One region of the Phormidesmis sp. 146-33 genome, then DNA from elsewhere that is predicted to be linked to it. Evidence: predicted binding sites of a transcription regulator. Region 1 holds the regulator's gene; each other region holds the start of a gene.
The links. The regulator HrcA, encoded in region 1, represses chaperone genes, less so after heat shock. The targets are predictions, from matches to a motif close to ANTTAGCACTCNNNANTNNNGAGTGCTAANT.

Region 2: the regulator HrcA is predicted to act here: its motif matches at 1,103-1,133, upstream of groL (chaperonin GroEL).
Region 3: the regulator HrcA is predicted to act here: its motif matches at 2,982-3,012, upstream of groES (co-chaperone GroES).
Region 4: the regulator HrcA is predicted to act here: its motif matches at 2,028-2,058, upstream of remA (extracellular matrix/biofilm regulator RemA).

Annotation. Positions count from the first base shown of each region.
Region 1 is NZ_JBJPHU010000014.1:14,423-22,553, forward strand. It holds gene ACJ2PR_RS08060 (hypothetical protein) at 2-259, opposite strand; gene ACJ2PR_RS08065 (response regulator) at 445-2,559, shown strand; gene hrcA (heat-inducible transcriptional repressor HrcA) at 2,754-3,830, opposite strand; gene ACJ2PR_RS08075 (rhodanese-like domain-containing protein) at 4,168-4,521, opposite strand; gene ACJ2PR_RS08080 (GspE/PulE family protein) at 4,594-6,285, opposite strand; gene ACJ2PR_RS08085 (hypothetical protein) at 6,435-6,752, opposite strand; gene ACJ2PR_RS08090 (amino acid ABC transporter ATP-binding protein) at 6,888-7,667, opposite strand; gene ACJ2PR_RS08095 (Uma2 family endonuclease) at 7,893-8,131, shown strand, end outside.
Region 2 is NZ_JBJPHU010000015.1:36,711-44,841, reverse strand. It holds gene groL (chaperonin GroEL) at 1-1,075, opposite strand, end outside; gene ACJ2PR_RS08595 (hypothetical protein) at 1,367-1,720, opposite strand; gene ACJ2PR_RS08590 (substrate-binding periplasmic protein) at 2,240-2,962, opposite strand; gene ACJ2PR_RS08585 (hypothetical protein) at 3,344-3,964, shown strand; gene purC (phosphoribosylaminoimidazolesuccinocarboxamide synthase) at 4,092-4,823, shown strand; gene ACJ2PR_RS08575 (BamA/TamA family outer membrane protein) at 5,063-7,540, shown strand; gene lpxC (UDP-3-O-acyl-N-acetylglucosamine deacetylase) at 7,540-8,131, shown strand, end outside.
Region 3 is NZ_JBJPHU010000052.1:21,773-29,903, reverse strand. It holds gene ACJ2PR_RS20145 (AAA family ATPase) at 1-666, opposite strand, end outside; gene groL (chaperonin GroEL) at 724-2,367, opposite strand; gene groES (co-chaperone GroES) at 2,438-2,749, opposite strand; gene ACJ2PR_RS20130 (CBASS cGAMP-activated phospholipase) at 3,085-4,092, opposite strand; gene ACJ2PR_RS20125 (site-2 protease family protein) at 4,183-5,415, opposite strand; gene psaK (photosystem I reaction center subunit PsaK) at 5,837-6,103, opposite strand; gene ACJ2PR_RS20115 (phosphoribosylanthranilate isomerase) at 6,245-6,904, shown strand; gene folE (GTP cyclohydrolase I FolE) at 7,150-7,854, opposite strand; gene ACJ2PR_RS20105 (SDR family oxidoreductase) at 7,956-8,131, opposite strand, start outside.
Region 4 is NZ_JBJPHU010000005.1:64,807-72,937, forward strand. It holds gene ACJ2PR_RS03670 (Rqc2 family fibronectin-binding protein) at 101-1,825, opposite strand; gene remA (extracellular matrix/biofilm regulator RemA) at 2,157-2,417, shown strand; gene gmk (guanylate kinase) at 2,540-3,109, shown strand; gene ACJ2PR_RS03685 (photosystem I reaction center subunit XI) at 3,273-3,797, opposite strand; gene ACJ2PR_RS03690 (hypothetical protein) at 4,158-4,454, shown strand; gene ACJ2PR_RS03695 (M16 family metallopeptidase) at 4,584-6,086, shown strand; gene ACJ2PR_RS03700 (Uma2 family endonuclease) at 6,118-6,693, shown strand; gene ACJ2PR_RS03705 (M16 family metallopeptidase) at 6,736-8,131, shown strand, end outside.

The sequences.
Region 1 (8,131 bases):
TTCATCGTTGGTCTCTCATCTCTGCTTGGTGGTCAATTTGGTGAAGGACTTTAGACAAAATAGTATTTAAAGCCAAAGGTCTTTCGCTTAACGTCTTTTCTGTTTTGCTCAAGGTCTTTTGCGTTTCGTCTAGCGTCTTTTCTATTTTGCTTAACGTCTTTTCTACTTTGCCTAACGCCTTTTGTGTTTCGTCTAACGCCTTTTCCCTTTCGCTCAACGTCTTTTCTGTTTTACCCAACGCCTTTTCTGTTTTACCCAACGCCTTTTCTACTTTGCCTAACGCCTTTTCTACTTTGCCTAACGCCTTTTGTCTAATGTCTTCCCAACCTTAACGTTACTTAACTGATCAGCAAAGAACGATCAATTCAGATCTTTGATATCTGCATTCATCCTTCATTCCTCTCGCGAAGCGTGTCGAAGACAACCCCTCATCCCTTCCCTCTCATGAGTCCACTTTACTTTTTGCTGTTAGAAGATAGTTTGTTAGACACAGAACTGGTGCAAATTGCACTGGCAGACGGAGAAATTGAGTGTGAAATGAAACGGGTAGACACGCGATCGGACTTTGTTGAGGCGCTAGAGACAGATTCGTTTGATTTGATATTGTCAGACTATGCGCTGCCAGGGTTTGACGGGATTTCTGCCCTCGCGGTGGCTCAAAGTGTGCGTCCCGAAGTGCCGTTTATCATCGTATCGGGGACGCTGGGCGAAGAACTGGCGATCGAGATGCTCAAAAGTGGCGCAACTGATTACATTCTCAAACAGCGACTTGACAGGCTAGTTCCCTCGGTCAAGCGGGCCCTGCGAGAAGCCCAGGCTCGACGCGATCGCCAACAAGCCGAACTTGCCCTACAAGAGAGCGAGAATCGTCTGCGATTTTTGGCGGAAGCCAGCGTCATTCTCACCGCGTCTCTCGATTACAAAATCACACTCGAAAATATTGCGAGTCTGACAGTGCCTTTTTTGGCGGACTTTTGTTTTTTTGATGTGGTCACTTCAGAAGGAGAGATCCAGCGGGCGGCTTGGAGTTATTGCGATCGCGCTCAGACTAATTGGTTTGCTCAGATTCAATCCTTTGTCCCGTCTCAGCGTTTTGCTCATCATCCCACTCGACAAGCGATCGCCAGTGGCAGATCTGCTCTAACGCCCGTCGTCACGGATGAATGGATGCAAACGATCGCGACTCGTGACGAACATTTAAAATTTATGCGAGCGCTTCAGTTTCAATCAGAAATTGTGGTGCCGTTGGTGATTCACGATCGACGCTTGGGCGTGTTGACTTGTGGCTATACTGCTGCTTCCGGGCGACGTTATACAGAAACCGATCTCCGACTTGTAGAAGAATTAGCCAACCGGGCCGCGATCGCATTAGACAATGCCCAACTCTATGAGCAAGCACAAGAAGCTAATCGCCTCAAAGATGAATTTTTAGCCGTCCTGTCTCATGAATTGCGAACGCCACTCAATCCAATTTTGGGATGGTCAAAGTTATTAAAAGCAAAACTCTACGATCGCACCACTTTGATACGCGGGCTGGAAACGATCGAACGCAACGCCCAGATCCAAACGCAACTGATCGAAGATCTCTTAGATGTCTCTCGAATTCTCAGCGGAAAGCTAACTTTAAAACACAATTTGGTCAGCCTGATACCGATTATTGAATCAGCGTTAGAAACGGTACGATTATCCGCAGAAGCGAAAGCGGTCAACCTGACATTCTCCATCTCAGATCATCTTGAAGCGCCAGCCTTTCAAATCATTGGTGATGCGAGTCGCCTCCAGCAGGTTTTTTGGAATCTCTTCTCCAACGCCATTAAATTTACGCCGCCCAACGGACAGGTACAAATTCACATCACAGCCAGCAATCCGCACTCTGAAGGGGGCATTGCTCAAATCCAAATCACCGACACCGGAAAAGGCATCCCCGCCTCCTTTTTGCCCTATGTGTTTGACTACTTTCGCCAGGCCGACGGCAGCACAACGCGCACCTTTGGCGGACTGGGAATCGGACTCGCGATCGTTCGTCATCTCGTCGAACTTCACGGCGGCACCGTCCATGCAGACAGCCCCGGAGAAGGACAAGGCTCAACCTTTACCGTAAAGCTGCCCCTCAAACAAACCGCAGACAACTTCTCGGCTCCAACGCCTGCTCCTCCTCTCGTGTCAGCGCCTTTGGCAGGTATGCAGATTCTCGTAGTAGACGACGAAAAAGACACCCTCGACCTCCTGACCTTTTTGCTCGAAGAAGCAGGTGCGATCGTGACTCCTGTTTCATCCGTCCAAGCCGCTCTATCTGCCGTCAAACAAGCCGTCCCCACCCTGCTCATCAGTGATGTTGGAATGCCCGATCAAGATGGGTACGCATTGATCAACCAACTGCAACTACAGCAAGCAGACATTCCCGCGATCGCCATCACCGCCTACGCCAGAGAAGAAGATCGCCAAAGAGTAATGGCTGCCGGGTTTCAAACCTATTTGACCAAACCGATCGAACCCGATGCCGTGATTGCTGCCATTACAAACTTGAATCTTCCAATCACAAGTAGCGTCGATCGCTAGGACGATCGTTGATCGTGAATTGGTAAATTCTTCGCTTCGATATTTGACGCTTCTGCCCCAAGCTGCCAATTCTAAGGGACTTTAAGAGAAGAATTCTGGTTCAAAGTCCCCTACTCGTGGGGGATTTAGGGGGCTGCCCGGATTGATCACCGTAGCGAGAAATACCCTCATCCCTCATCCCTCATCCCTCATCCCTAACTCAGAGCGTCTGAAATGTAATCGGCGGTGGCTTCGACAAGGGCGATCGTATCTTCGTAAACCATGCGCGTCGGCCCCAACACACAGACACTTCCGACAGGGACAGTGCCGCGATTATAGGTCGAAGAAATCAGCGTACAGGTGCGAATCGGCTCTAGCGAATTTTCGGAACCAATGCGAACGGTGACTCGTTTGCCCAACAGTTCAGAATCGGGTGGCTCGAAAATCAGGGGCATCAACTGATGTTGTTCTTCTTCGAGCAGGTGCATGATCGTTTTGATCTGGCTGAGTTCCGAAAATTCTGGCTGACGCAGCACTTCAGACACACCGCTGACCATAATCTGGGTGGGGGCTGATGATTTAGACAGACGGCGCGACAGATCGGTCACCAGCGAGGTGAGAAACTGACTGTAGCGATCGAACTCTCGCCCCAACTCACTCCAGTCTAAAGTCGCAATCTCAGCAGGCGATCGCCCCCGAAGCTGATCGTTCAAAAAGTTAGAGAGAATCTGCAACTCTCGTGCGACCAGTTCTGGATCGCCATCTTCCTCAACCTGCGGCAACTCCATCAAAACCGATTGCGTTTCGTAAGTATCATTGACCACAATCAGCATGACGCGCTGGGGATCAATTTGCACAAGCTGCAAGTGACGCAACTCGGTCGTCCGGCTAAAGGGCATCGTGATCAGCGTAATATAGCCACTCAACGTCGCCAAAATTTGAGCCGCCCCTTTAAGCAGCGCTTCAAAACTCCATTCGTCCCAATTGAGCCGACCTGTTAACAATTGCTCAACCTGATAGCTCAACTCGGTCGAAGGCGTAATTAGCTGATCAACATAGATGCGGTAGCCCGAATCAGACGGAATGCGCCCTGCTGAGGTGTGAGGCTGATAGAGCAATCCTGCTTTTTCTAAAAAGCCCATCGCATTGCGAATCGTCGCCGAACTAACGCTAAGTTGATATCCTTTCACGAGGGCCTCAGATCCGACAGGCTCGGCCGTCGCGATGTAGTGGCGCACCGTTGCCCAAAGAACTTGCTGCTGTCGATTCGTCAGATTCATGTGAGTAGACATTTTGAAAAGCTAAATCTTAAATCTCAGACTAGGATTCAGTCTCAGTCAGATACACCAATTGAACCTAAGATAGCAGATTCTTGATTTTGGCTTTTATTTGGGATCGCTGTGGTAGCAAACGCGGCAGGAAGACAAAAGAGACCTCAGACTTTGGACACAAGACAGGTCTACAAGGCTTTGGTGGCGATCGAAGGCTCCCACATTCGTCAGCTTAAATTCTATGAGGTTCTTTCGCTTTGATGTTCAGCGCTTTTGCCCCCCAACCCCCCATTCTGGGGACTTCCGGACAGTTTACCGCCTCATCCCTCATCCCTCATCCCTCATCCCTCATCCCTCGCTAATATCTGGGAATTGATCGATCCACGGCGATCGCATACGCATCAATCCCGCCCATAATATTCTTCACCTGCGTAAAGCCCTGTTGAATTAGCCATTGGCACATTTGCGCCGATCGCATTCCGTGATGACACAGCACCAACGTTTCTTTTTGAGGATCGAGACGAGTGTGAATCTCTTCAGACCATTCGGCGTAGTCGCTCAGGGGCAACACGATGAACCCAGGCAAGCCAGCCGTTTCGACTTCCCAAACTTCTCGCACATCGACAAGCTGTAAGTCTTGGGGATCGGCCAGCTTTTGGGCCAGTTCGGTGACGCTGATTTGAGAGAGCGGTTGACTGTCAAAGTTGGACATAGAGGACACTGGGGAAGCGATCGCTTCAACCAACGAGACATGGATACTGAAATCTTGACACAGCCTGCGCCCTCAACTGCCAGACGCATTCATCAATTTCTTTTTGGTGTGGGCTGGGCGGACTTCGCTTACTGTTGATTTGCGATAAAGCGAACTGTGAGGCAAAACGCGCAGCACTTCTTCGACGGTCGTGATCCCCTGGGTGATCTTCTCGATCGCCGACACCCGAAACGAGTCAAAATTGTCGCCATCTAATAAGTAGCGCTGTAGCTGGGTCATCGTGCCTTCGTAAATAATTTGTCGCAGCGTATCATCGACGTTGAGTAGCTCAATAATTGCCTCGCGTCCCAAATACCCCGAATTAAAGCAGCGATTGCAGCCTTTGCCTTTGCGCCATTCGTGTCCGATGTGGTCGCGATCGATGCCCAAAGCTTTGAGATCTTTCTCGCTAGGTTGGTAAGGCTCAGAGCAGTGGAGACAATTTTTTCGCACGAGACGCTGGGCCACCACTCCCAACAACGCATCACTGATCAAACCGGGGTCGGGGCCAATATCCTTAAGTCTGGGAACGGCGCTCATTGCATCATTGGTGTGTAGCGTTGTCAAAACCAGGTGTCCGGTTAGGGCGGCTCGAATGCCCGTTTCGGCAGTTTCGTGATCGCGAATTTCGCCCAGCATGATGATGTCGGGGTCTTGGCGCAAAATGGCTCTCAGTCCCGCTGCAAAGGTCATCCCCGCTGCCTCATGGACTTGAGTTTGCGTAATGCGCGGCAGAATGTACTCGACCGGATCTTCGACCGTGACGACGTTGACAAATTCAGTAGCGATCGCCTGCAAGCTCGTGTATAGAGTGCTGGTTTTGCCTGACCCCGTTGGGCCCGTAAAGATAATCATGCCTTGAGGCTGACGCAGCCAGCGCTGGTAGATTTCGAGCGTTTTGGGAGAAAAGCCCAATTCTTCCATGTTTGAGAAGGGATTTTGACGGGGCAGCAGTCGGATGACGGCCTTTTCTCCGCCGACACAGGGCAAGGTGCTGACGCGCATATCAAGTCCCAGATCGGTGTCTTGACCAGAGGCGTAGCTTTCTCCGATGCGGGCATCTTGAGGGCGACGGCTTTCTGAGATATCCATGTTGGCCATGACTTTGAGGGCGACGATCGCTCGCCGACTCACTTCGATAGGCAGGGTGGTAATGTCGCGTAAAATTCCGTCAATTCGATAGCGAACGCGCAGCCCAGCAGGGGTCGGCTCTAAGTGAATGTCGCTGGCCCGATTTCGCAAGGCCCCCGAAATAATGGTTCTGATCCGCCCGATTTGGTCGGCTGCTTTTGAGAGATAGAGTTCGGTGACTTCGCCAATGTTTTCGGCTTCGAGTTCTCCGGTGAGGGGGTTGACCAGGGGAGTCGAGCTAATTTGATGGTGGTCGAGGTTGGCGGTGTGATACCAGGCGCGGTAGCTTTTATCGGTGACGGGAATAATTTTGACGTTGGTGAAGGTGCGATCGCTCAGTTCCTGAACCTGCTTGTCAGAAAGCGTTACGGGGCTACCGAGATAAAAACAGTTGCGCCAGAGTAAAAGGGGAATCAGAGGCGGCAGGGCGTTGCGATCGGGAAATTCTCGCAAAAATCGATGGCTGACTTCTCGATCCAATAGTTCCAGTGTGACGTTGTTTTCTGAATCGACCAGCAGATGAAGCGCTTGTTCGCAGGTGATTTCACGGTTTTTGAGTTGTTGCCAGACCGAGAGTGAATTAGGAGCTTTCATGGTCTTTTTAGTGCGGGAACGTCAGGAGTACGAGCTAAAGCAGCCGATGGATTGCTTTGTCAACGCTTCGGTGATCCTACTGTATGGTTAAGCTGTGCTACAAGCATTTCTGGCTACAATCCTGCTACTTGAAGCTGAGAGAAAATTAATTAGCGATCGCTGTTTGCTTGTTCCTTTACTTCGTCGATCGCTGAGGCTGATCCGGGATGTTGAATGCGACTTTTTTCGATAAATTGCTTCATGGCGATGCGGCGATTGGTCATAAAGCGACTCCAAAAGCCGGGGATGATGCCGTCCATTGTTTTGGCGATCGACCACACTTCCATAGCCATGATGTTGTAGAAGGCGCGATCGGCTCGTCTCAGCTTGTCCAGCCATTCGTCTAAAGTCATTGCAGGCAACGATTCTAGTGAGTCTTGTGGGTCGGGTGTGGGGTCGGGTGCTGGATCGGGTGTGGGGTCGAGCATGGCGATCGGCTTACTACAACACTACGAAAGATGCCCTTTTTTGTTAAATCAGCAGACATGGGGGACTTTGGACTTTGGATTTTGGACAGTATTTAAAGTCTCCAGTCTAATGTCTAACGTCCTCTACGTCTCTCTTTAATGCAGAATCTGTGAGAGAAATTTTTTAGCCCGATCGCCTTTGGGATTGGTGAAAAACTCGGTGGGGGTGGTGTCTTCGATGAGTAAGCCTTCGTCCATAAAGACCACACGATCGGCGACTTCGCGGGCAAATCCGACTTCATGAGTGACGCAGACCATTGTCATACCAGAGTTGGCCAGCGATCGCATCACCTGTAAGACTTCTTGCACCATTTCGGGATCGAGGGCGGAGGTGGGTTCATCAAACAACATGACTTTGGGCTGCATGGCCAGGGCACGGGCGATCGCGACTCGCTGCTGTTGTCCTCCCGAAAGCTGACCGGGATACTTATTCGCCTGTTCTAAAATGCCGACGCGCTCTAGGAGTTGACCTGCATCATCTTTGGCTTTGGCTTTTGTCCATTTGCGGACGTGGGTGGGAGCCAGCATCACATTCTCTAACACCGTCAGATGCGGAAATAAATTGAACTGCTGAAACACCATGCCCACTTCGCGGCGAATCGCTCCCACATCTTTCATGTCTTGCGATAGCTGAATGCCGTCAATCTCGATGCTGCCTTTTTGATACTCTTCGAGGGCGTTGAAGGTGCGAATAAAGGTCGATTTGCCTGACCCAGAGGGCCCCATCATCACGACGACTTCGCCTTTATTGACCGTCAAGCTGATGCCTTTGAGTACGTGAAAGTTGTTGCCGTACCACTTTTCGACCTCTCTGGCGATGATGATCGGGGTAGGAGTCATGTCGATACCTGCGGGTTGAAGTTGCGATCGTACCATTCTGTCATCCGAATCCTACTCTCAGCGTTTGGTTGAATACGAATTCGATCGATTTTTCCGCTCTAGTCGCCAATTTGCAACGACCTCCTGATCTTTGACACATGAAGGACTTTGACATCCCAAGAAAAAACAAGAGCGTCTGAAATTAGAGGAGTAGTCACACGGCTTATTCAAGCTTCACTCAGAATCTGGATGATAATAAAGCATCAGCTTTAGTAACTGCCCATGACTGGACAACTTCTAAATAATGACGTAGAGAATAATGACGTAGATAACAACGAACTCGTCACCCAGCTTGATATTAGTCATTTGGTGATTGAGGACGACATCCCGGTAGACAACTTTCAATCTGAAAAGCAGAAACGGCTCTTAGTAGAACCGCTCTATAGTTCTTGGTCGCCAGAAGTTTCATTCATTGCGGCGGCAAATGTAGGATTGTTTTATGCGTTAAAGCAAGACCCGAT
Region 2 (8,131 bases), on a different contig from region 1:
CGTAATCAGAATCAGTTGCAGCTAATTCTTTACGGAGTTGCTCAATGCGTTTTTTAACGTCGTCTGTGTTGGTTGCGTCAGTGACGATCGTGGTGCTGTCTTTCGTAATCGTTACTTTGCGAGCAGTACCCAACATATCGAGCGATACGGAATCCAAACTGAGGCCAATATCTTCAGAAATCAGTTGACCATTGGTGAGAACGGCGATGTCTTGCAGCATTGACTTGCGTCTTTCGCCAAACCCAGGCGCTTTGATCGCCGTTACATTCAATACGCCACGCAAACGGTTGACCACCAGCGTTGCCAGCGCTTCTCCTTCGACATCCTCGGCGATAATCAGGAGCGGTTGACCCGATCGAGCCACCTTTTCTAAAACCGGGATCAGATCTTGAATGGAGCTAATCTTTTTATCACAGAGTAGGATGACAGCGTTTTCAAGTTCGGCAATCAGCCGCTCAACATCGGTGACAAAGTAGGGAGAGAGATAGCCGCGATCGATTTGCATCCCTTCGACTAATTCCATCTCGGTGGCGAGTGACTTGGATTCCTCGACTGAGATCACGCCATCACGACCCACTTTTTCCATTGCTTCGGCAATCATCGCGCCCACTTCTTCATCGTTGCCTGAAGAGACGGTTGCGACTTGAGCGATTTCGTTGTTTTCGACGGGCTTGGCGACGGCTTCGATTTCAACCACAATTTTGGCAATGGCTTTTTCGATACCGCGGCGCAGACTCACCGGATTTGCCCCCGCTGCCACGTTTTTCAGACCTTCTCGAATCATCGCTTGAGCGAGCACGGTTGCGGTCGTGGTGCCATCTCCAGCCAAATCCTTGGTTTTGGAAGCCACTTCGCGAATCAGGGAAGCGCCTGCATTTTCGAGCGGGTCTTCGAGTTCGATTTCTTTGGCGATCGTTACGCCGTCATTCACAATCTGAGGCGTGCCAAATTTCTTTTCTAGCAGGACGTTGCGCCCTTTGGGGCCGAGGGTTACCCTTACGGCATCTGCCAGAGCGTTGACCCCTTGTTCGAGCGACTGTCTAGATTCTTCACCAAAGACAATAATTTTTGCCATATTCTTCTCCCAGTTCTCCACCTAGCAATTTAGCACTCTAAGCGATCGACTGCTAAACGAGATCTGGATCGGAAAACCGAATAGGGCAATTTGTCGCCCAACAAGCATAGAGAATCTATACTCTGGTGAAGCGTACGTCTCCTACAAAAAACTGTGACTCAAGTCGTAAGGGGGGTCATTGCTACAAATTAGTCTTCTCAATTGTCAGGGTAATCGTTGATCAAGAGCGGCGATCGAGATCTTAGAATTCGTATTCCCACTCGCGATCGCGTTCTATAACTTTCCAATTCTCTAAGGCAAACAATCCATATAGGTTTCTACGTCCCAATTGCTGGTTGTGGCTAAGAATCTTTCCCATTCATCACGCTTATACCAGTGGTAGAGAGAATACATTTCTCCTGGCATTGAGGATTTGATCACGTCGTCATCCGCTAAACGATCGAGTGCTTCACCCAGAGACATGGGTAATTTTTTCACTTGCTTTCCGGCTTCCATTGCTTCGTACAAATTTCGCTGCTCAGGCTCACCGGGGTCGAGGTTGCGCTTGATCCCGTCGTCAAAGGCTTTGAGGATTGCCCCCGCCATGAGATAAGGATTGACCATCGAATCGACCGCCCGATATTCAAACCGACCGGGAGCCGACACCCGCAGACCACAGGTACGATTTTGATAGCCCCTAGACGGGTGCCCACAATCCGGTGTCCCACAGCCGACGGTAGGAATTTACCGGAATGGAGGGTTCGGGAACCCTCCATTCCGGTAATAAATGTATTGAATGCCCAGATCTTTGATCTTAGCTTTGACCTGTTTGACTCGTTCTGCGCGATCGTCGTCTGCGACATACTATTCGAGGTCAGTTAGTGCGGCTCTTGTGAGAATTCCAGTCACGGTCGAACCCCCAGAGATACGTTTTGTTTGTTGTTTAACGTGAATTCGATAAATTTCACTACGGTTGTTAATCCAGGCAGCCCCCTAAATCCCCCACGAGTGAGGGACTTTGACTAGAGATTTCGCTTTAAAGTCCCCCAGATTGGGGGGTTGGGGGGCAGAAGTACCAAACAACGAAGTGAAAATTCATCAAGCTGGCGTTGTTTAAAGCTTGTTGTGTCTAGTAAATCCAACTCGTCATAACAGGTTTGTATCTGAGAATACGGTTAGCCTAATTTAACGATTTGTTGAATTTGAAAATGGAAACGGTTTCCAGGGAATCCATTCGGCCCATATGTTTGCCATTGTGCCATCTGCGATCGTCGCGTTCAAGCTTTCATTAATCGCTGTGAGTAATTCAGCATTGCCTTTCGTAACTCCGATCCCAAACGGAACCTGTGTCGAAATGGTGAACGCAAGCCGCAAATTGGGATCTTCGTCGGCGGCCACGACTAACACTAATTCATCGTCGATCAGGGCATCGATTTGGCGCGATCGCACTGCCTCCAACATCTCTGGTAACACTTTGTCGCTACCGGGATAAGGAATCGTCTGAACGCCCGGAAAGGTCGTTGCTAAAGCAATATTAGTGCTGTCTGCCAGTCCGCCGACTTTTAGACCAGCTAGATCGGATTGAGACTGAATGGAACTGTTCGATCGCACCAAAACCGCTTCGTCAAACAATCCGTAAGGCTGGGTGAAATTGACCCATTGTTGACGTTCTGACGTGATGGCTTGATTAAACCAAACTACGTCATATTTTCCAGTTTGCAGGCTAGTATAAAAATCTTTCATTGCTCGATTGTGCCAGACGGGTTTTAAGCCCAATCGTGTGCAGATCAGCCGCGCTAACTCTGGCTCGTAGCCTGCCCGAACGCCACCATTAACATAGCTCATCGGACGCGCATCAAAATCGCTGGCAACAATGTGTAGATAACCAGACATAACCATTGGCAACATCTTAGGTTCCATCCTGACGAATAGAGTGTTGAATTCAGACGCAAATCTCAGGAAACGCTGTCGTTAACGTGAATTCGATGAAGTTTTTTGCTTCGTTGTTCAGCGCTTCTGCCCCCCAAGCTGCCCATTCTGGGGAACTTTTAGATCAGTTTTTTGGTTCAAAGTCCCTCACTCGTGGGAGATTTAGGGGGCTGCCCAGATTAGTCACCGTAGCGAAAGATTTCATCGAATTCACGCTGTCGTTAACGGTTCTTAAATACTAAAAACTTGATCAACTCGTAGCTCAAAATACACTTTTTCAAGCCAGCAAACTTACTATAACAAGTTAATACTTACCTCAAATTATTTAACTTAGCAGGTTTAACTTAGCAAGGGTGAATCATGACTTATCAGCCGATTCAACTGACTGACGTTCAGATTCAACATTTTCAAGAAGATGGGTTTTTGATTGTCGAAAATTTCTTGCCGATCGACTTCTCAAATCGCCCGGTCGATCGCATGGAGCCTTTGTTGCAGGGTCAGTTTGAGACGGGGATTTATCCAGATGAATGGTACTGGCGACCGGGGTTGAGCCTGCCCGATGTGACGCGAGAAATCTGTAACGGTTGGAAATGTGACCTGACGATCGCCAGCCTCGTTCTCTCTGCCGAAATCGGTCGTTTGACGGCCACACTGGCAGGCTGGGAAGGCGCACGTATCGGTCAAGACAGCCTGTGGATGAAGCCGCCTGGAGCCAAAGAAATCGCCATGCATCAGGACGGAGCCTACATGGACAAAAAACGGAGGACGATCGACCTTCCCAGCCGACTATTGCGAAGATGGATTGTTGTCGCGTTCCTATTCAGTGGTTTAGTCGATTGTTTAACCCAAATTCAACAAAATCTTTTGCTGCGGTTGCAAATTTGGGAGAGCAAGCTAAATCTCCCACGAGTGAGGGACTTTGAACCAAAAAACCGATCTAAAAGTTCCCTAGAATGGGCGGCTGGGGCGATCGCTACCTGACTCCAGAAGAAAAAGCAAAACGACTCGCCGAGCGCCTGCGTGAATTGGGCGAAGACCCCGATCAGATTTGAGTGAGCGATCGCAGAGCGATACAATGATGAGGCTTTTTTGATGAAGCTTTATCACCATGTCGGTTGGACAAAAACTCTACGAAGGCAAAGCCAAGATCCTCTACACCACAGAAGATCCAGCCATTCTTTTGACTTATTTTAAAGACGACGCGACGGCATTTAACGCCCAAAAAAAAGGCAGCATCGTCGGCAAAGGAGAAATCAACTGCGCCATTTCTGCCCATCTTTTTAATCTGATGGAATCCAACGGCGTGCCCACACATTTTATCGATCGCCCCAAACCCAATGAAATGCGGGTCAAATCGGTCAAAATCATCCCCTTAGAAGTCGTCGTCAGGAACATTGCAGCCGGGAGTCTCTGTCTACAAACAGGTCTAGAACTAGGCACAATCCTCAAACAACCTTTGGTGGAGTTTTATTACAAAAATGATCAACTGGGTGATCCTCTACTAACTCACGATCGGCTGAAACTGCTTGATCTGGCCACCGATGATCAGGTGGATCAACTAATCAAGATGGCAACGCGGATCAATGACCTGCTTTCAGACTTTTTTCAGCAGTGTGACATTACATTGGTGGACTTTAAGCTAGAGTTTGGCGTTGATGCTGACGAGCAAATCTTATTAGCAGACGAAATCAGCCCTGACACCTGCCGCCTGTGGAACCAAAACGAAACCGACCCCGATCGCCGCGTCATGGACAAAGACCGTTTTCGTCGCGACCTGGGCAACGTGGAGGAAGGCTATCGGCAAGTGTTGGAACGAGTTTTGAGAAGGGATGAAGGATGAAAGGAGCAGTTGAATTCAGATTTAGATCTTGAATGATTTCAGGCTTAACTCTGAATTTAAACTCTTGTTTTTTCATCCCTCATCCCTCCTCGCGAAGCGGAACAAAGTTCTCCTTCATCCCTGCTCCAAGTTGCGGTAAAATTTCACGGTTTGAAGGTTTGTAACCGCTTCTTGATATTGTGAATAGAGTCTGCCCTGTGCAAGACCTGGTGTGAGACGTGCCAAACAACGAGAACAAAATGCGTTTATCTCCCGTTTTGATGGCAGCTTTTGCGGCTGTTACTACTGTCAGTTGGTCAAATTCGGCGCAAGCTAAAACTCCTGGTGCTGTCAGCAAACCAGAAGCAAGTCGCGCTCAAATCGTAGATGCAAACGTCGTCGATGTTTTTAGTGGCACTTCGATCGCACCTACCCCTCGATCGACCTCAGATGTCGTCGTCAAGACCATCAGTGCGCCTGAAACAGCGCTTCCAGAGCCGCTCAAAATTAAGCCTTTCCAGAAGGGGGTTGAGAAAGTTGCTCAAGGGGTCGGCGAAGATCAAGGAACCCCCAATCGGATTCAGATCAACACCTCTCCGACTCCAACGGTTCCTTCGACCAGTCCTCCACCCACGACTCCGGTTCCAGATCAGCCTTCCACACCAGAGAATGCGGCTCCGGGTACTCAGCCCACTACGCCAGAGAACGTGACTCCGGGCACTCAGCCCACCACGCCAGAAAATGCAACTCCCGGCACTCAGCCCACTACGCCAGAGAACGTGACTCCGGGCACTACGCCTCCGATCGCTCCCTTTGGCACGCCCACTCAACCTGCGGCCCCCGGCACTCCCGGCGCTCCACCCACCACGCCTCCCGAATCTGCGGAACCCGAACCCAGAGTACTAGTCGGTGAAGTTGTAGTCACTGGAGCCGAAGGCGCGACCATCACACCAGAACTTCAGGATGAGGTGTATCGAGCCATTCGCACCACACCAGGACGGACGACGACGCGATCGCAGCTTCAAGAAGACATCAATGCCGTCTTTGCCACGGGCTTTTTCTCCAATGTAAGAGCGACACCAGAAGACACGCCTGTTGGCGTAAGAGTCACCTTTGAAGTGCAGCCCAACCCGGTTTTAAAGTCAGTGCAGCTTGAAGGGGCAAAGGTAGTTCCAGCAAATGTGGTCAACGATATTTTTAGCCCTCAGTACGGCACAACGTTGAATCTGCGCCAGCTTCAGACGGGCATTCAGGCGCTCAATAAGTGGTATCAAGACAACGGATTTGTTTTGGCCCAGGTCGTAGACGTTCCTAAAGTCAATCCCGATGGAACGGTGACGCTGCAAATTGCCGAGGGCGTGGTCGAAAACTTGCAGGTGCGATTTATCAACAAGCAGGGCGAAGACAAAGACGCTAAGGGCAACGTGATTCGGGGACGGACTCGTGACTTTATCATCACCCGCGAATTTGAACTCAAACCAGGCGATGTCTTTAACCGCAAAATCGCCGAACAGGATCTACAACGCGCCTTTGGGTTGGGCATTTTTGACGACATCAGACTGTCTCTTAGCCCTGGGCAAGATCCGCGTCAAGTCGTCGTCGTTGTCAACGTGGCCGAAAAAAATACGGGCAACGTCGGACTGGCAGGGGGCTTTAGTTCCGCAAGTGGCTTGTTTGGCAGCGTCAGCTATCAGCAGCAAAACGTGGGCGGCAACAACCAGAAATTTAACGCAGAAGTGCAGATTGGTCAGCGGGATCAACTGTTTGACTTGAGCTTCACCGATCCGTGGATTGCCAACGATCCCTATCGGACTTCCTACACCTTCAGTTTGTTTCGCCGCCAAACGATTTCGCTCGTCTTTGATGGGGGCGACCCAGAAGTTGATTTGCCCAATGGCGATCGTCCTCGCATTCTCCGAACGGGTGGCGGGCTAACTTTCACACGGCCGCTGTCCAAAACGCCCTTTAAGCGATCGGAATGGACGGCTTCTCTCGGTTTGCAATACCAACGGGTTTCTGTGCGCGACCAAGACGGCGAACTCAGCCCCAGAGATGCATTGGGCAATCTGTTAACGTTTGATGACAGTGGCAGAGATGATCTGCTGACAGCAAGACTGGGCTTTGTGCGCGATCGTCGCAACAACTTTTTGACTCCAACCAGTGGCTCGGTTTTGAGCTTTAGCACTGAGCAGTCAGCCCCCCTGGGATCGGGCAGCATCTTCTTCAATAGACTGCGCGCCAACTATAGCTTCTACGTTCCGGTACGGTTTACTCGCCTGACTCCGGGCTGTCGAGACAATCAGCGTCTGAGAATTGGCGAAAAACCTCCGACAGAGGGCTGTCCTCAAGCGTTGGCCTTCAATGTTCAGGGTGGCACGGTTTTGGGCGATTTGCCTCCCTACGAAGCCTTTCCGCTGGGCGGCACCAACTCAGTTCGCGGCTATGACGAGGGCGAAGTGGGTAGTGGTCGCAGCTACATTCAAGCCACCGCAGAATATCGATTCCCCATTTTCTCGATCATCTCAGGCGCTTTGTTTGTGGATGCTGCCAGCGACTTGGGGACAGGCCAAAATGTACCTGGCGACCCCGCAGGTGTGAGAGATAAACCTGGCTTTGGGTTTGGGTATGGCGTGGGTGTTCGGGTGCAGACCGGATTTTTGGGCGCAATTCGGATCGACTTTGGTCTAAACGATCAGGGAGGCAACAACATCCGCTTTGGGTTTGGAGAACGGTTCTAATGGAAGCAAGCCAGTCAGGGGCATCGACACAGATCGGATCAGCAACAGCAACTTTAGCAACGGAAGTGACTCGATCGGGCATCGGTCTGCATACCGGAACCGTGACTCAAGTGCGAATTTTGCCGTCTGACCCAGAAACCGGACGCTATTTTGTGCGAGTCGATCTGCCCCATGCGCCCAAAATTCCCGCTGAGGTTGGAGCAGTTCGGCAAACGCTGCTTTCAACCGAACTGGTGAATGGCGATGTCAGCGTCCGGACGGTCGAACATCTGCTGGCAGCCCTGGCCGGAATGGGCGTTAACAATGCGCGAATTGAGGTCGATGGGCCAGAATTGCCCCTGCTCGATGGGTCGGCTCAAGAATGGGTGGCGGCGATCGTGCAAGCGGGACTCCTTCCCCAACCCAAACGGGTGACAGTTCCGCTTTTAGAACCGATTTATGTGCGTCAGGAAGATGCGTTTGTGGCGGCGATTCCGTCTCCCGAACTGCGCTTTACCTACGGGATTGACTTTGAGTTGGCGGCGATCGGCAACCAGTGGCACAGTTGGAACCCCGCTAAAGAATCGTTTGCCACCGACATTGCCCCCGCCC
Region 3 (8,131 bases), on a different contig from region 1:
ATTGTCTGTAGGCAGACCCAAATCGGTGGAAAGTGGAAACCATCGATTCTTAATTGCGATTTCCTCATTCTCTCGCTCACTTAACCATTGAACAACAAGTTCAGTCTGTTCGTCGTCTAATGTTTCTAAACGATCACTAATGCGCTCATCATTTCCATCAAGCAAGCGTCTTCTCTTAATAACCATACTTAGGTTTTCATCATTGCCATCTCGCAAACCTGAAATGACTAGTTTGCTATCCAGATCAATTTCACGGTTGTAAAAAAGATGGCGGATGTCAAGAACACGACTTTGTACTGTTCGACCACTCGATCTACTTGTATCGATCGGAAAAGCCTCACCTCGACTGGTCATGACATTCTCAAGCGGTTCGAGATTTGCCCTTAAACAAAGTAGTTGAATCGCTTCTAAAATGAAGGTTTTCCCACTGTTATTTGTACCAACCAACAAATTAACCCGGCCGAGTTGCTGAAGCTCAAAAGATCGAAAGCCTCGGAAGTTTTCTATTTTCAGTGACTTCAACATAATCAGCAGATTGTAAAAGAGAGTATTTGGTTTCAGGATAAACGATCGCACCCACCCACAACAAAAAACGACTACAAAGAAAGCGATCGCACTCACTCGCAACAAAAAACGACCAAAAAGAAAGCGATCGCCCTGTTTCACAAGAACGATCGCCCCTTTTCAACTCAATTTAGAATCCAATTCAAACAGAGGTGTCGATTAGTAGTCGAAGTCACCACCGCCGCCCATGCCAGCGCCAGCACCTGCGCCACCGCCATCTTTGGGTTCAGGCTTGTCAACGACAATGCACTCAGTTGTGAGAACCATGCCCGCGATCGAAGCCGCATTTTGCAACGCAGAACGAGTCACTTTTGCAGGGTCAACAATCCCCGCTTCAAACATGTCTACATACTCATTGGTCGCTGCATTAAAGCCCACGTTGAATTCCTTCTCGCGCACTTTCTCAGCAATCACCGCACCGTTTTGACCTGCGTTTTCAGCAATCCGCTTGAGAGGAGCCGAGAGAGAACGAGCCACAATCAGCGCGCCTGTGAGTTCCTCGTCCTTGAGGCTGGTGTTAGCCCAGGTTTCGAGTTCGGGAGAGAGGTGAGCCAATGTGGTGCCACCACCCGGAACGATGCCTTCTTCGACGGCTGCTTTGGTCGCGTTGATCGCATCTTCGAGACGCAGTTTGCGATCCTTCATTTCGGTTTCGGTCGCTGCGCCCACTTTGATCACGGCAACGCCACCCGCGAGTTTCGCCAGACGCTCTTGCAGCTTTTCTTTGTCATAGGAAGAATCGGTTTCTTCCATCTGACGACGAATTTGCTCGACGCGAGACTTGACTTGCGCTTCGTTCCCTTCAGCAACGATCGTGGTCGAATCCTTGGTGATCGTGATCCGACGCGCTTTGCCCAGGCTTTCTAACTTGGCGGTATCGAGTTTGAGACCTGCATCTTCGGTGATCAGTTGTCCACCTGTGAGAACGGCAATGTCTTCGAGCATCGCTTTACGGCGATCGCCAAACCCAGGAGCTTTGACAGCAGCCACGTTCAATACACCGCGTAGACGGTTCACAACTAAGGTAGCCAGCGCTTCTTTCTCGATGTCTTCTGCAATGATGACGAGAGGACGACCGGAACGAGCCACTTGCTCCAGGATAGGAACGAGATCTTGCACCAGGTTGATCTTCTTGTCGGTGATCAAGATGTAAGGCTCTTCCAGAATGGCTTCCATCCGTTCGGTGTCGGTTGCAAAGTAAGGAGAGATGTAGCCTTTGTCAAAGCGCATCCCTTCGGTGACTTCGAGTTCGGTGGTCATCGATTTGCCTTCTTCAAGGGAGATTACACCCTCTTTGCCGACTTTATCCATCGCGTTGGCGATCATCTGACCGACTTCATCGTCGTTTCCGGCAGAGATGGCACCGACTTGAGCGATCGACTTCGAGTCTTCGACCGGACGAGCGTGTTCAGCAATTCGCTCAACCAGAAAGCCAATTCCTTTGTCGATGCCGCGTTTGAGAGCGATCGCATTAGCACCTGCTGCCACGTTGCGAAGCCCTTCTTTGACCATTGCGTGCGCCAAGACGGTTGCAGTAGTGGTGCCATCGCCTGCTGCGTCGTTGGTTTTAGAAGCGGCTTGACGAATCAGCGCAACGCCAGTGTTTTCAACGTGGTCTTCGAGTTCGATTTCTTTGGCGATCGTCACACCGTCATTAACGATTTGGGGTGCGCCAAACTTCTTTTCGAGGACGACGTTGCGGCCTTTGGGGCCAAGGGTCACAGCAACCGCTTCGGCCAAGATGTCCATTCCGCGTTCGAGGGCACGACGAGCGTTTTCGTTGTAGATAATGCGTTTAGCCATGATTCAGTTACTCGTGAGTGGGTGGGATTGGGGAGTAGTCAGCGTTTTGAGGCGATAAACCAGCCGAAAGCTAGTCAACGACTGCCAAAATGTCTTTTTCGGACAACAAAACATACTCTTCGGTGCCGAGTTTGATATCGGTTCCGGCGTACTTTGAGTAGAGAACTTTGTCACCCAGTTTGACTTCTGGCTCTTGACGAGATCCATCATCGCTGCGCTTGCCGGGGCCAACAGCAACGATCTCGCCGACTTGGGGCTTTTCTTTTGCGTTGTCGGGCAACAAGATGCCACCTGCGGTCTTTTCTTCTGCGGCACTGACCTTAACGAAGACGCGATCGCCCAAAGGTTTGACAGTGGACACGCTCAGAGATACGGCTGCCATATAAATTCTCCAAACTATCTAAATGAGGAACAAGTTAAGGGATGAGGGAGGGCTTTGCCCCGCTTTCGCAAGGAGGGATGAGGGATGAATAATATCAAGTGAGCTACGAATTTTGCTTGATTCGCTTGTGGTTAGCTCTGCACTGCCATTCAGCTACGAGCGACGAATCTACTTCATCCCTCATCCCTCATTCTTCCTCCCTATATCCAAGTCTACATGACTTTGAGCGTTGAGTTAGCACTCTCGACTCCTGAGTGCTAATTTACCGAAGGTTGACCCGCAAAGCAACTTTCTCCCTTGTACGGGTTCCCGAACGGGCAGACTAACGAGAGTCTCTAGGGATTGAGGGAAACGATCAGCTTATCTAAGAGTGCGTCGCCCTCTCGATCGAGATAGTCTTGAGCCACACCGATCAGGGCATTGAGGTTGGTGGTGTCAGCGCGATCAATGTCGTCGTAGGCCTTATCGAGGGGAGTTTGAAATCGGAAATAGTTATTGTCTGGCAAGATCTGACGAGCAATATAGTCAACCGCGTCTGCTGACCCATCAAACAGCACATCGATCAGCGGAATTGCCCACTCCAGAGCGCCCCACTCCTGCGATTCTCGGATCGTAATTGGACGGCTGCTTTGACCTGTGCCAAAGGAGGCCACCACAAAATTTTCTAGCGAAATTCTTTGATCACCTGATCGCGCATCATTAATTCTCACGCCTTCTGCGATCGCACAGGCAGTTGGGTTGTTAGCCACCACGCCGCCGTCAACTAAAGGCACCGATCGCCCGTCAATCTGAGTGATGTGAGCCGGAAAGTACACGGGTGCAGACGAGGAGGCTTTGCAAATCTCCCAAACTGGAAAGGAATTATATTTTCGGTACGTGTCTGCTAAAACCTGTGAGCCAGCATTGGGAATCGTTTTGAACACGAGCGCTTCACGGCTGGCGAGATTGTAGCTTGTCACCAAAGTCGGCACTCGTAAATCGCCAAATCGAGCATCGCCAAAAACGCTTCTTAAAACCAGTTCTAGCCCTTTGCTCTCATAGCGAGGAGCATCTAACCCCTGGTCAAAAGTACGACCAAACCGACTCCACAAGCGAGACGCTGGATTTGGAAAAATCTCCTGGGCCCGATCGCGGTAAATCTTAACGATCGTCTCAGTTTTCATCCCCATTGATAAGGCACAGGCAATCAGCGATCCGGTTGAGGTGCCTGCAATTAAATCAAAAAGCTGTCCGATCGGCCTTCCCAGTTTTTGCTCTAAACGGTTAAGCCAGACAGCAGTGATCAACCCTCGGACACCCCCTCCACTCAGAGAAAGAATCCGATAAACCTGAGAATTGGGCATGACTAGAACCTCCTGGAAAGCCAATCGCCCGACCATTATAGGAACTCTTAGGAATTAGGGGTTAGAGGGGTTGAGACTTTCTTGAGCGCTTTATTTCTTTAACTCAGCCGCTTGAGCGATCGCCCCTAGCTGCAATCCGGGTGGGTAACTGCCTTCTTCTTTGATCTGCTTGATCGCTGCATCAGAAATGGGTAGATTCATTTTTTGAGCTAGGGATCGCACGATGTCACCTCGATCGATGACTCCCGACACCGCGCCCGCAGGTGACAAAACGGTAATTCGAGGAATCTCACTCGTTTCCATTAAGCGGATTACCTCAATCAACGAGGTTGCTTCCTGAACGGTCGGCACTTCGTTTAGGGGCTGCACAATACTGAGTAACGTCTGAGTTTCCCATTGGCTACGCTCGACGGTTTGCAGGGCATCGACAGCGATCAGTCCTCGATATCGTCCGTCAGACGCGGCAAAGTAGACCGGAGCGCGACTTGTTTCCAACAGGTAGTCATCTGCAAATTGTCTCAGCTTTAAGTTGGCATCTACGACTCGAAATTCTCGTGTCATCGCCTCTTGCGCTTTGATTTTGAGCAGAGCTTCTTGAACGTGCGTCAACCGATCGTAGGAACTAGCATTCTGAATAATAAACCAGCCAATGAGAATCAGCCACAGTCCACCTAGAGAAGGTAAGCCGAGGGCAGCGCTGAGTCCTGCGACTTCGATCGCGCCCAGAGTAATTGCCAACCCGCCTAACGTTTTGCCTGCTTTTGCGGCCCATTGAGTGCCTTTTGCCTGACTGCCCGTTAGCTTCCAAATCGCTGCTTTGAGAACTTGACCCCCATCTAAAGGCAAGCCAGGAAGCATGTTGAAGATTAGTAGAACGAGATTGACACCTGCCAGTTGATTGGCTAAAACCCGCAGCGGACTATCCAGTTGAGGCAGTTGAGAAACCAGCAAGCTCAGAAGTAAGAAGAGAGCTAAACTGACCGCCGGGCCAGCAATTGCCACCTGAAACGCTTTACCAGGAGTCTTGGGTTCTTGTTCGATCGTGGCAACCCCGCCAAAAAAGAATAACGTAATTGACTTAACTTGAATTCCTTGAGACTTTGCGACCAGACTGTGACCCAACTCATGCAGCAACACAGAAGCAAAAAATAGCAGTGCCATACTGATTCCGGTTGCCCAGGCGATCGTAGACTGCCAACCAGGATATTCAGACTGCCAGGACAGTGCGTATCCGGTCGAGAACAAGATCAGCACAAAAAACCAGGATGTATCGATTAAAAGCGGAATGCCGAAAAGAGTGCCGACCCGCTTGCCAGTCTGCATGACCTGTCCTCTGCCTCGTCTGTAGGGTATCTACCTCCAGCATAAATGACGAGAGGAAGGGATGAGGGAGGAAGGAGGAGGGATGAGGGGCGGTAAACACTACAGCAGTTCTATCTGGCACATCAATTCAGGAGTTTTATCTTGATCAAGCGGTCGGAAATCCAGCCGCAACCTATTTGTAAGTGCGCGAGGTTTGAACTTACCTTTGCTCAGGAAATCTAGAGAGATTTCGCAGGGTCTGCTACCCACGATCGCACTTTTCAAACATCCTCTAATTGCCGCACAAATCATTTCTGCACAAAATGAATAGCACCTTGAATGGCTACATCCCTCCTCGCGAAGCGGAACGAAGTTCTCCCTCCTTGCGCAGCGGATTACCCCCAAAGGGGGAACAGATCATCGAAGTTCTCCCTCATCCCTTCTAAAGAACGCCCGCGTTGCTCAAGCCGAGAATGACACCTGCTCCCAAAACGTGTCCAAAGCTCATAGTGGCGAGAAGTTCGGGGAGTCCAAAGCCTTCAAATAGGGCAGGCTCTTTGAGGGGTAATTTGGGGCCAACTCCGCGATTTTGGATCGCATAGCGCCCGATCGCCACCGCAAACAAACAGCAAAGACTCATGGTAATGCCGACGGCGGGAGACCACTCGATCGTACGGGCGGTTGCAACGGCGAATAAAGCAGTATTCATTAAAGGTTCTCTCCTGATTGATAAACTGGGACGAACACAGAGGATTATAGGGGTTCGACTTTTGCGTTTTGAGTTTTAAGTTGATCCGGATTCAAAACTTAAATACTCTGAAACATTTAGAAATACTTAACGAGCGATTCAATGAGTTTACGAGTCAAAATTTGTGGCATCACCCAGCCAGACCAGGGGAGCGCGATCGCCAATCTGGGCGCTTCTTCGCTAGGGTTTATCTGCGTTTTGGGCACCCCGCGCTACGTTTTGCCAGAGCAGATTTGCACCATTGCGGATCAGTTGCCGATCGATCCGGTCACGGGCAAATCGGTCGATCGAGTGGGAGTCTTTTTGGATGCATCGCTTGAGGAAATTTGCAGCGTTGTTGCGATCGCTCGTTTGACCAGCGTCCAGCTTCATGGCACCGAGTCGCCTGCTTTTTGCGATCAGTTGCGGATGGCTTTGCCTGCGATCGAAATCATCAAAGCGCTAAGAGTCAAAACGTCCGCAGCTTTGAGTCAGGCAGACTTTTATGAAAATTGGGTCGATGCGCTCTTGCTGGATGCTTACCACCCCAACCTGCCAGGCGGCACAGGCGAAACGTTGGATTGGTCAGCGCTGCAAAACTTTCGTCCTGGTTGTCCCTGGCTGCTGGCTGGCGGACTCACCCCCGATAATGTGATCCACGCCTTGAGTCTCGCCCGTCCCGATGGGATTGACTTGTCTAGCGGCATAGAAAAAGCCCCAGGCGATAAAAACCTGGAGCAAGTTGCAAAACTATTCGATCGGCTAAAAAGTCGCAAGCAGTAGCCAAAATTTTGTTTGCGATCGTGAACTAAAAAACCGAGTGAATTTTTGACTATCCGTTTAGAGCAGCGTGAATTTGGTTAAGCTCCCTCGCTGCGTTGGTCAGATCTTCTGCCCCCAAGCTGCTGATTCTGGGGGATTTAGGAGGCGTTCCCGGATCTGCAAACGAGGCGAAAAAGTTGCTCAAAACTGACTTTAAGTTCACGTTGAGCCACGATCGTGAGCAAACGGCTGAAACTACCCAAAAACTACCAAAAAGACGGCTGATGGCGAATCAGATTGAGATACTCTTCACGAGTCTTTTGATCATCCTGAAAAGCACCCACCATCGCACTGGTTACTGTCCAAGAGCCTGGTTTTTGAACGCCACGCATCACCATACACATGTGAGTGGCCTCCATGACAACCGCCACACCTCTCGGCTCCAAAACTTCTTGAATCGCCTCCGCCACCTGTCTCGTTAGCCGTTCTTGAACCTGCAAACGGCGAGAATACATTTCTACAATCCGGGCCAGCTTGCTCAAGCCAACTACCTTTTGGTTGGGAATGTAAGCAACGTGCGCCCGACCCATAAACGGCAGCATGTGATGCTCACAGAGGCTAAAAAAGTTGATGTCTCGCACCAGCACCATCTCATTGTGCCCCTCATCAAAAATGGCACCGTTGACCAGATCTTCGAGCGATTGATCATAGCCACTGGTGAGAAAGCGCATCGCTTCGGCTACTCGTTTAGGCGTTTTGAGCAGTCCTTCACGTTCTGGATCTTCGCCCACGCCCAGCAGCATGGTTCGCACGGCTTCCATCATTTCGTCGTTACTCACCTCAGATGGCGGGTGCAGTTTGGCTTCTTGTCCGTTGAGCGTGTTGCGATCGGGTCTCGGTTCCAATCCTTTAACGCCTTTGGAGGCGGGTGAATTAGAAGCGTTGGAGCCGTTTGGAGAAGCAATAGTCATAGTGAATCCAGGTAAGGTGGTCAGTGAAAAATCTGTGAGAAAATAGGGTCACGGCACGATCGCCGTCGAGATCAAATCCAATTGAGGCTAGAGATTGGACTCTAAAACGTGCCAGCGTTGGGCATCAGAATCAATTCTTCGATCACCGCTTCTTGAGGAACCAGAGCCGCATACAGAATCGATTGAGCGACCACATCGGGGGTTAGCATCTGAGCACGATCAAAGTCTGCCTGCACCGTGTCGGTATCCCAGATGGGCGTATTGACAGAGCCGGGAG
Region 4 (8,131 bases), on a different contig from region 1:
CACAAACTTTTTGTCACGAATATTCACAGTTTGGTGACATAGCTCTTTCTAATGGTAGAGGACGCGATCGAAAAGCCTGACTGATTGCCGGGCCTAATCGCTACTTTTCGCTGACTCGTTGAGGCTGTCCCCAGAGGATGCGCTCTTGCTTATATATAACCGTTCCAGGTTTTGCGCCTTTAGGTTTATAGACGTGCTTGGGTTCGGTGTAGACGACGGGGACTTGCTCACTTTGTCGAGCGCGGCTGTAGTAGGCCGTCAAGTCAGCCGCAAATTGCAGATCAGATTCGTCAGGCGCGGCTCCAGGTTCCAGTCGTAAAAGGACATGACTGCCAGGAATTTCTTGAGTGTGAAACCAGAGATCGTATTCATTTGCCGATCGCGTCAGTCGATCGTTTTGTCGATTGTTCCTTCCCACCAATAATTCAAAGCCGCTGGGCGTTTTGTACTGATAAGGACGACTTGCCGCATCTTCTTTAGCTGGCTCTTTTTGGTAGTCAGACGCTTCTATATAATTTTGCTGAATCAGTTCTTCGCGCACCTCTTCCAGCGCTTCTAAATCTTCGGGCGCTTGATAGTCTGTAAATTGAGTCAGCGTGGCTTCGACCTGTTCGAGGTAGTCGATTTCTTCTTGAACGGCTTGAAGTAACGGCTCGATCGCCCCACGAGTTCGTTTTAATTTTTGGTGACGTTTGTAGAGTGCCTGAGCATTTTGCACCGCGTTTTTTTCGGGATCAAGGGGAATCTTGATCGGCTGCTCGGTTTCAAAGTCTAGAAGCTCGATCGCTTTTAGTCCCGGTTCCCACAAATGCAGGTGCGCCATCAACAAATCGGCCTGCTGCTTTGATTGATCAGCCTGATCAGCGCTCGCCAACCGACCTTTAAAAGAATCTGCTTTGACTCGTAGCTTGCCCAACAGCGTATTGAGCTTCTGCTGAATTTGATGACGAAGTTGCCCAAAAACCTGCTGGTTGAGTTGGTTGGTGTAGTAGCGATCGAGCAGCGTTTGTACCGAACTCACTGGCTCAGTCATGGCCCAACCCATTACGGTGTAGCCTGTCGCCGTCCAACCCGGTTGAAACTCGCCATTCTCTAGCGTCTTTAGCCAGGTCTGCCAGCGGTCAAACAAGCGATCCCAATCTGCATCGGTCAAATTTTCGGTCGATTCGTCTGGGTCAAGCTTTGCCGCTTGCAGCATTGAGAGCAACAGGGCAGAACTGAGACCCCGATAGTTTTTGAGCAGGTTACGACGAATGGCACCGGGCACCAGCGCAACGCGCGATCGCCAGCTTTCCAAACTTTCGCTCAAAGTGGGACTCGGATCTCTGAGCGCAGGCGGCAACTCATAAGGCTGACCCGTCTGAATCGGGCGAACGCTAGATTGATTAGAACTCACCTGATGAGCCGCTGTCACAATCTGATTGTCCTGATTTGCCAAAATCACATTGCTGTATTTGCCCATAATCTCGACATACAAATGCCACAAAACCGGATCACCCGGACGTTTGGCAAATTGCAGATCGAGCGCACGCTCCCACGCAGCCACAGGGACGATCGCCACCAGGGCCAGATTTCCCACCTGATGACGCAACTGTTGACTAAAGGTAAAGGTATCTGGAGTCCGAGGCGGTGGACTGCCCACCCCAATTCGAGCCGCTTGCGGATGCCAGGAAATCGTTAACCAACCTCGCCGATCTAATGTGCGGAGCGCCAGAGATACCGTAAAGCGATCGTGCTGATAGACTTGCTCCAATCGAGCAGGCAGCCAATCAGTCCGAATTTCGCAGCAGGCCGCGGTCAGTGTCGTTAGGTCAACAGGTTGCAAAATAGTTCTTTAGAAACGATGAACAATCGAGGATGAACAGTCTTCAGGTTTGACAGTTCAATTCTGCAACCATTGTTTTTAATTCATCTGTTACGAATTCATCCCTCTCTTGAGTCTATCGTGTGGTGTAAAAATAAGGAATTCAGGACTGGCTAGACTGTGAATAGAAGTGAATAGAAAAGGTTTTGAGTTTAATGTCTTGAATTTGCTGTCTTAAGTCCGGTATCCAAAAGCTATCTATTAAGTTTGCGTGTTTACCTTGTAGTGAGATTTTTTTGCAGATACGATGAGGGGTGAGTTCCCTAGCTTGGCTCGATCGGACAAACCGCCCATGACCGATATCAAGTTGATCAACATTGGGTTTGGCAATATTGTGTCCGCCAATCGAGTTGTGGCGATCGTCAGTCCTGAATCTGCCCCTATCAAACGACTAATCACTGACGCAAGAGACGAAAAAAGGCTCGTAGATGCCACCTATGGACGACGCACTAGAGCCGTGATTATTACAGACTCAGGACATATTATTCTCTCAGCCATTCAGCCCGAAACGGTGGCCAATCGATTTGTTTTTACCAGAGAGACAGAAGAGTAGCGTTTTGACTTCTTCCAAGTTTTGGATTAAGAACTCAGAACTCTAAACTCATAAAGGTTACACGCTATACTCACATAATCACGAAACCGGGAACTTTAGCGCTAACGCATTCGAGGCAGACTATGGGCAAGGGTAGACTCATTGTTTTGACGGGGCCAAGCGGTGTAGGAAAAGGCACCTTACTGCGATCGCTGCTTCGTCGTCATCCAGAAATTTATGTATCTGTCTCAGTCACAACTCGCGCTCCCCGTCCTGGAGAAATTGACGGACGAGACTATTACTTTGTGACGCGGCTCCAATTTGAGCGGATGGTCGCGCAGGGCGAACTACTGGAATGGGCAGAATTTGCGGGCAACTGCTATGGCACTCCTCGTCAGGCAGTCCAAGACAAGATCCAAGCAGGACAGTGGGTAATATTAGAAATCGAACTAGACGGAGCGAGGCAGATTCGCAAAACCTTCCCCAGTGCGCTGCGAATGTTTATTTTGCCCCCTTCGATGAGTGAGTTAGAAACTCGCATTCGTGGCCGGGGACAAGATTCTGACAGTGCGATCGAGCGGCGTTTGGCAAGAGCCAGAGAAGAAGTGAATGCGGCTCATGAGTTTGACATTCAAATCGTCAATGATGACCTCGAAGAAGCCTTGAGCAAGATTGAGTCAGCCCTCTTTGAGCCTGTTCCTGCGGTCTGTTAACTGACTTCAATGGTTAATTGTTGTCCAAACTGCTCAAACAGTCGGTCAACTAGATTACGCTTCAACCTAAATCAGGCAGATCCAGTCTTATCGATTGCATCCGCCTGATTTTTTAATGTGAATTCAATCTTATTTAGTCTAAGAAAGTAGCAATGACGATCGCCTACAGCCCTGCCGCAAAGTTCTTAAACAAAGCAATATTATTCAGCAAGAAGTAAGCAAGGGCTGCTCCTCCAATTCCCCCGATCAAAAAGCCACTGGCGTACTCATTCCAACCGTGTTCTGATTGGAATGTATCGGGTGGATTGGGCGTTGTAATGGTAACCGTCGGCCCAGGAGGATTACTGCTGGCATAGAGAGAAAGGGTAAGTGTGGAGATGATTAGCAGCCCGATCGTAGACAGCAGCCCGGCCAGATTAGCAATATCGGTGTCGCGCAGCGGCCCCAACTTGGCAAATGGGCCAAAAATCCAGTAGCCGTGAGCCATTCCCACTTCTAGCCCTCGACGCAGCGGTGACAATCCAGCCCGATAAGCTGGGAGTGCATTGATATAAGCCCGGACGATCGGAGACGAGTTGATCGGAGTCGCCAAGTTACCGTCCTGAATGTCGTAGCCCGGAAAAACCACTTCACGATTTCGAGGATCACCAGGATTATTGTTGGCTTCTGGATGTTTAAGGACTTGCATAGAAATTCCTCAGTGTCAAATTAATGGAATGGAGTGATTTTACGAAGTTGCGATCGTTCCTTCATCACTCTGAAGACACAAGCCATTTAACCAAGTTTGAAACGCAAATTCTGCCCCTAAGTAGATCTGCGTAAATCTCTGCAATAGGTCAGCAACTGGTAAAGCGGGTTACAAAAAAAATCTTTGGGTGAATGTCATACTGCTGTGAGAAAGTTCACCAAGTTTCTTTATAAAGATTTAAGATTTCTGAACAATTGGTCGGAACTACCCTGATCACTTCTATCTTGGAAGAAGTTTGGAGGAAGACTCGGAAAGCGTTTTTCCAGTTTACCTGTCCTGTATGACTGCTCAGAGTGTGCCATGTATATGAGCCTTGCATCCAGCTATTTGCGTTCTCTCGCGTTGACAAGCGTCTTCAGCTTTATTGCCCCTTTGGTGTTGGTTGGAAGCGCGATCGCCGGGCTAGGGCTATTGGGGCTGTTTCCCTGGCTGGATGGCTTTTCTCGAATGGGACTTGAGCAGGTCAAAATCTTTCTTCAAACCTTTGGTAATGGTAACGCGCTAGAAGGCTCACTGGTGATTGGGTGCGCCTGTGCTCTGGTCGGTGCCCTGTTTGACACCTATATTTTTTACCGTCAGCGCAGCTTTCGTCAGTAAGAAACTCGTTAAAAATTCCCCAAAAATTGCCATTACTCACTATCGTTTAAAGAGTTTGATCCCGTTGCTCTTCATCGTGAGTGAGATCCATTGCTGCAAAGTCAAGTTTTCAGATGTTTGGTGATTCGTTTGGTAATTTTTCTGGCGATCGTTCTGACGTGGGAAGGGTTGCCTCAAGCCGCTTATGCTCGTACCGAAGTTCCGCCGACTCAATCCATTCAGCCCTATGTGGATCGAGTGATTGATCAGGTCACTGAGTTTAAGCTCGACAACGGCATGAAGTTTATTGTTCTGGAACGGCACCAGGCTCCCGTTGTTTCGTTTCTCACCTATGCAGATGTGGGCGGCGCAGACGAGCCGGATGGAAAAACAGGAGTGGCTCACTTTTTAGAACACTTGGCCTTTAAGGGAACGACGCGAATTGGGACGACGAATGCTCAAGCAGAAAAGCCCTTGCTCGATCGCTTAGATCAGCTTTCTGAACAAATCCAAACCGCAAAAGGCGCAGAAGCGACTAAATTGCAGCAGGAGTTCGATCGCATCGAAGCCGAAGCCGCCAAGCTGGTTGAGCAAAACGAACTGGGACGCATCGTTGAGCAAGCAGGCGGCGTGGGGTTGAATGCTAATACGTCGAGCGATGCCACTCGCTATTTTTACAGCTTCCCAGCAAACAAATTGGAACTGTGGATGTCGTTGGAGTCAGAGCGCTTTTTGGAGCCAGTGTTTCGCGAGTTTTACAAAGAAAAAGCTGTCATTCTCGAAGAGCGCCGACTGCGGACGGATAACTCCCCGATCGGGCAAATGATCGAAGCTTTTTTAGACAAAGCGTTTCAGGTTCATCCCTACAAGCGTCCGGTGATTGGCTACGACCAGGATATTCGCAATCTGACGCGCAAAGATGTGCAGGAATTTTTTGAGACTCACTATGCGCCCAATAATCTGACGATCGCCCTGGTGGGAGATGTCGATCCCAAAGAAGTGAAGCGCTTGTCCCAGATTTATTTTGGTCGGTTCAAATCAAGACCTGCTCCTCCAGATGTGACGGCTGTGGAGCCACCTCAAACTCAGACTAGAGAAGTCACCCTGCGTCTCAACTCACAACCCTGGTATCTCGAAGGCTATCACCGTCCCGCATTGAACCATCCCGATAGTATTATTTACGAAGCGATCGCCAGTCTTCTCAGCGATGGGCGCACGTCTCGTTTATACAAATCTCTAGTCGAAGAGAAGCGAGTCGCGTTGGCCGCTCAGGGACTCAATGGATTTCCCGGCGACAAACATCCCAACTTAATGTTGTTCTACGCGCTGACGGCTCCCGGAAAATCAGTGGAAGATGCGGCAAAAGCGCTGCGATCGGAAACAGAACGCCTGAAAACGGAGTTGGTTTCTGCTCAAGAATTAGACCGGGTAAAAACTCAAGCAAAAGCGGGATTGCTGCGATCGCTCGACTCAAATAGGGGCATGGCTGAATCGTTGCTGGAGTATGAAGTCAAAACCGGAAGCTGGCGCAATTTATTCAAAGAGTTGGAAGCGATCGCCAAAATTACTCCCAATGATGTCCAACGCGTCGCTAAAGCAACCTTTACGGCTGAGAATCGAACGATCGGACGCATTCTGCCTCTAGAACGTTAAGCTCAAATCAAGACGTAACAGGAGTAACAAAATGACTTCTACCAGTTTGCGAGAAATCTGCTCTCTAGAAGATTGGATGCAAAACCCTGTGAAAGGGACAGAATGGGTCAATGGAGCGCTAATCCATAAGAATCCGGAGGTTTGGGTTGATGGACATCTCATTGCAAATAATGGAATGACGCTGAAGCATGGTCGAGTCCAGGCAAAACTGGCAACTCACTGGGAGAATTACAAAGAGCAAAGTAAGCTGGGTGGAGAAGTTTATACAGAAGCGCCGTGTCGCACAAACAAACAAGGACGCAAGCCAGATGTTGCCTACTTGAATCCATCTCTAGCGGCTCAGTTTGGCAATGCTGAAACGCTGCCCCAAAGTTTTCCGTTGAGTGCTGAAGTGGTCTCACCGACTGACTTTGCAGAAGCTGTGATTGCAAAAGCCTATGAGTATTTGCAGTCTGGTGGTGAAGAAGTTTGGCTAATTTTCCCAAACAATTTTTGGGTCATCGTCCTGACTCAGGAGACGAGAAAAATCTTTGTTTCTGGTGAAGTGGTTTGTACTCAAATCGTGTTACCAGGTTTTAGAATGGGCGTTGACGAACTGTTGGCTTGAGTGTTGAAAGTTTTGTTAGGGATTGTGTGTTGAATGAAAGCAATGAATCGTAAAAATCGGATTGCAAAAACTGTTACACTTGTATTTTCGTTCATTGTCTTGCCTGCGTTGCTGTTATCGTTGGCGCTGATTCTCCCAGCTTCTGCTGACGTACCCAAGCATTACACCGATCTCAAATTTTCATCCCCTCCCGAAATTAAGCTGCCTGACTACACTCGCTTTCAGCTTCAAAACGGCATGATCGTCTACTTGATGGAGGATCACGAATTGCCTTTGGTCAGCGGTACAGCACTGGTACGTACAGGCGATCGCTTTGAACCCCTCGATAAAACAGGTTTAGCGGGATTGACTGGAGCCGTGATGCGATCGGGCGGCACTCAAAAAAATTCCCCTGACCAACTCAATCAACGCCTAGAACAACGGGCGGCCTCCGTCGAAACGAGCATTGGCTCTACGTCAGGAAGTGCCAGTTTTAGCGCTCTCAGCGAAGACTTAACGGAAGTCTTTGACTTGTTTGCAGAAGTGATTCAGCAGCCAGCCTTCGCGCCTGAAAAATTTAATTTAGCAAAACTGCAAACGCAAGGAGGAATCGCTCGACGCAACGATGACCCCAACGAAATTGCAGGTCGAGAATTTGAAAAACTTATTTATGGCAACACTAGTCCCTACGCGAGAACCGTTGAATATGCAACACTAGAAAACGTCACCCGTGAAGACTTAATCAGTTTTTACCAACGCTATTTTTATCCCAAAAATATGCTTTTGGGAATTGTAGGTGATTTTGATAGTCAAAAAATGCGATCGCTCATTGAGTCAAAATTCAACACCTGGAATTCCGCAAAAGCTCGATCCACTCCTTCACTACCAGACGTTTCTCAAGCCAAACAGGGCGGTATCTTCTTTGTCAGTCAGCCACAGCTAACGCAAAGCTATATTCAAATGGGGCATCTGGGCGATACGCTAAAAAATCCCGATTACCCAGCGCTGTCTGTTATGGACAATGTGTTAAGTGGATTTGGAGGGCGACTATTTAACGAAGTGCGATCGCGCCAGGGTCTTGCGTATTCAGTTTACGCCAGTTGGAGTCCGCAGTTCGATTACCCAGGCGTATTTATAGCAGGAGGACAGACGCGATCGGACGCGACAGTTCCCTTTATTCGATCGGTGTTGGGCGAGTTAGAAAAGATTCGCACTCAGCCTGTTTCTGAAAGTGAATTAGCGTTCGCTAAAGATTCTGTATTGAATTCGTTTATCTTTAACTTTCAAGATCCCAGTCAGACGCTTTCGCGATTGCTGAGATATGAGTACTTTGGGTATCCGATGGATTTCATTTTTCGGTATCGCCAGCAAGTTGAGAAAACCTCGATCGCTGATGTTCAAAGTGTTGCAAAAAAATATCTTCAGCCTGAAAAAATTGTGACTTTAGTCGTGGGCAATC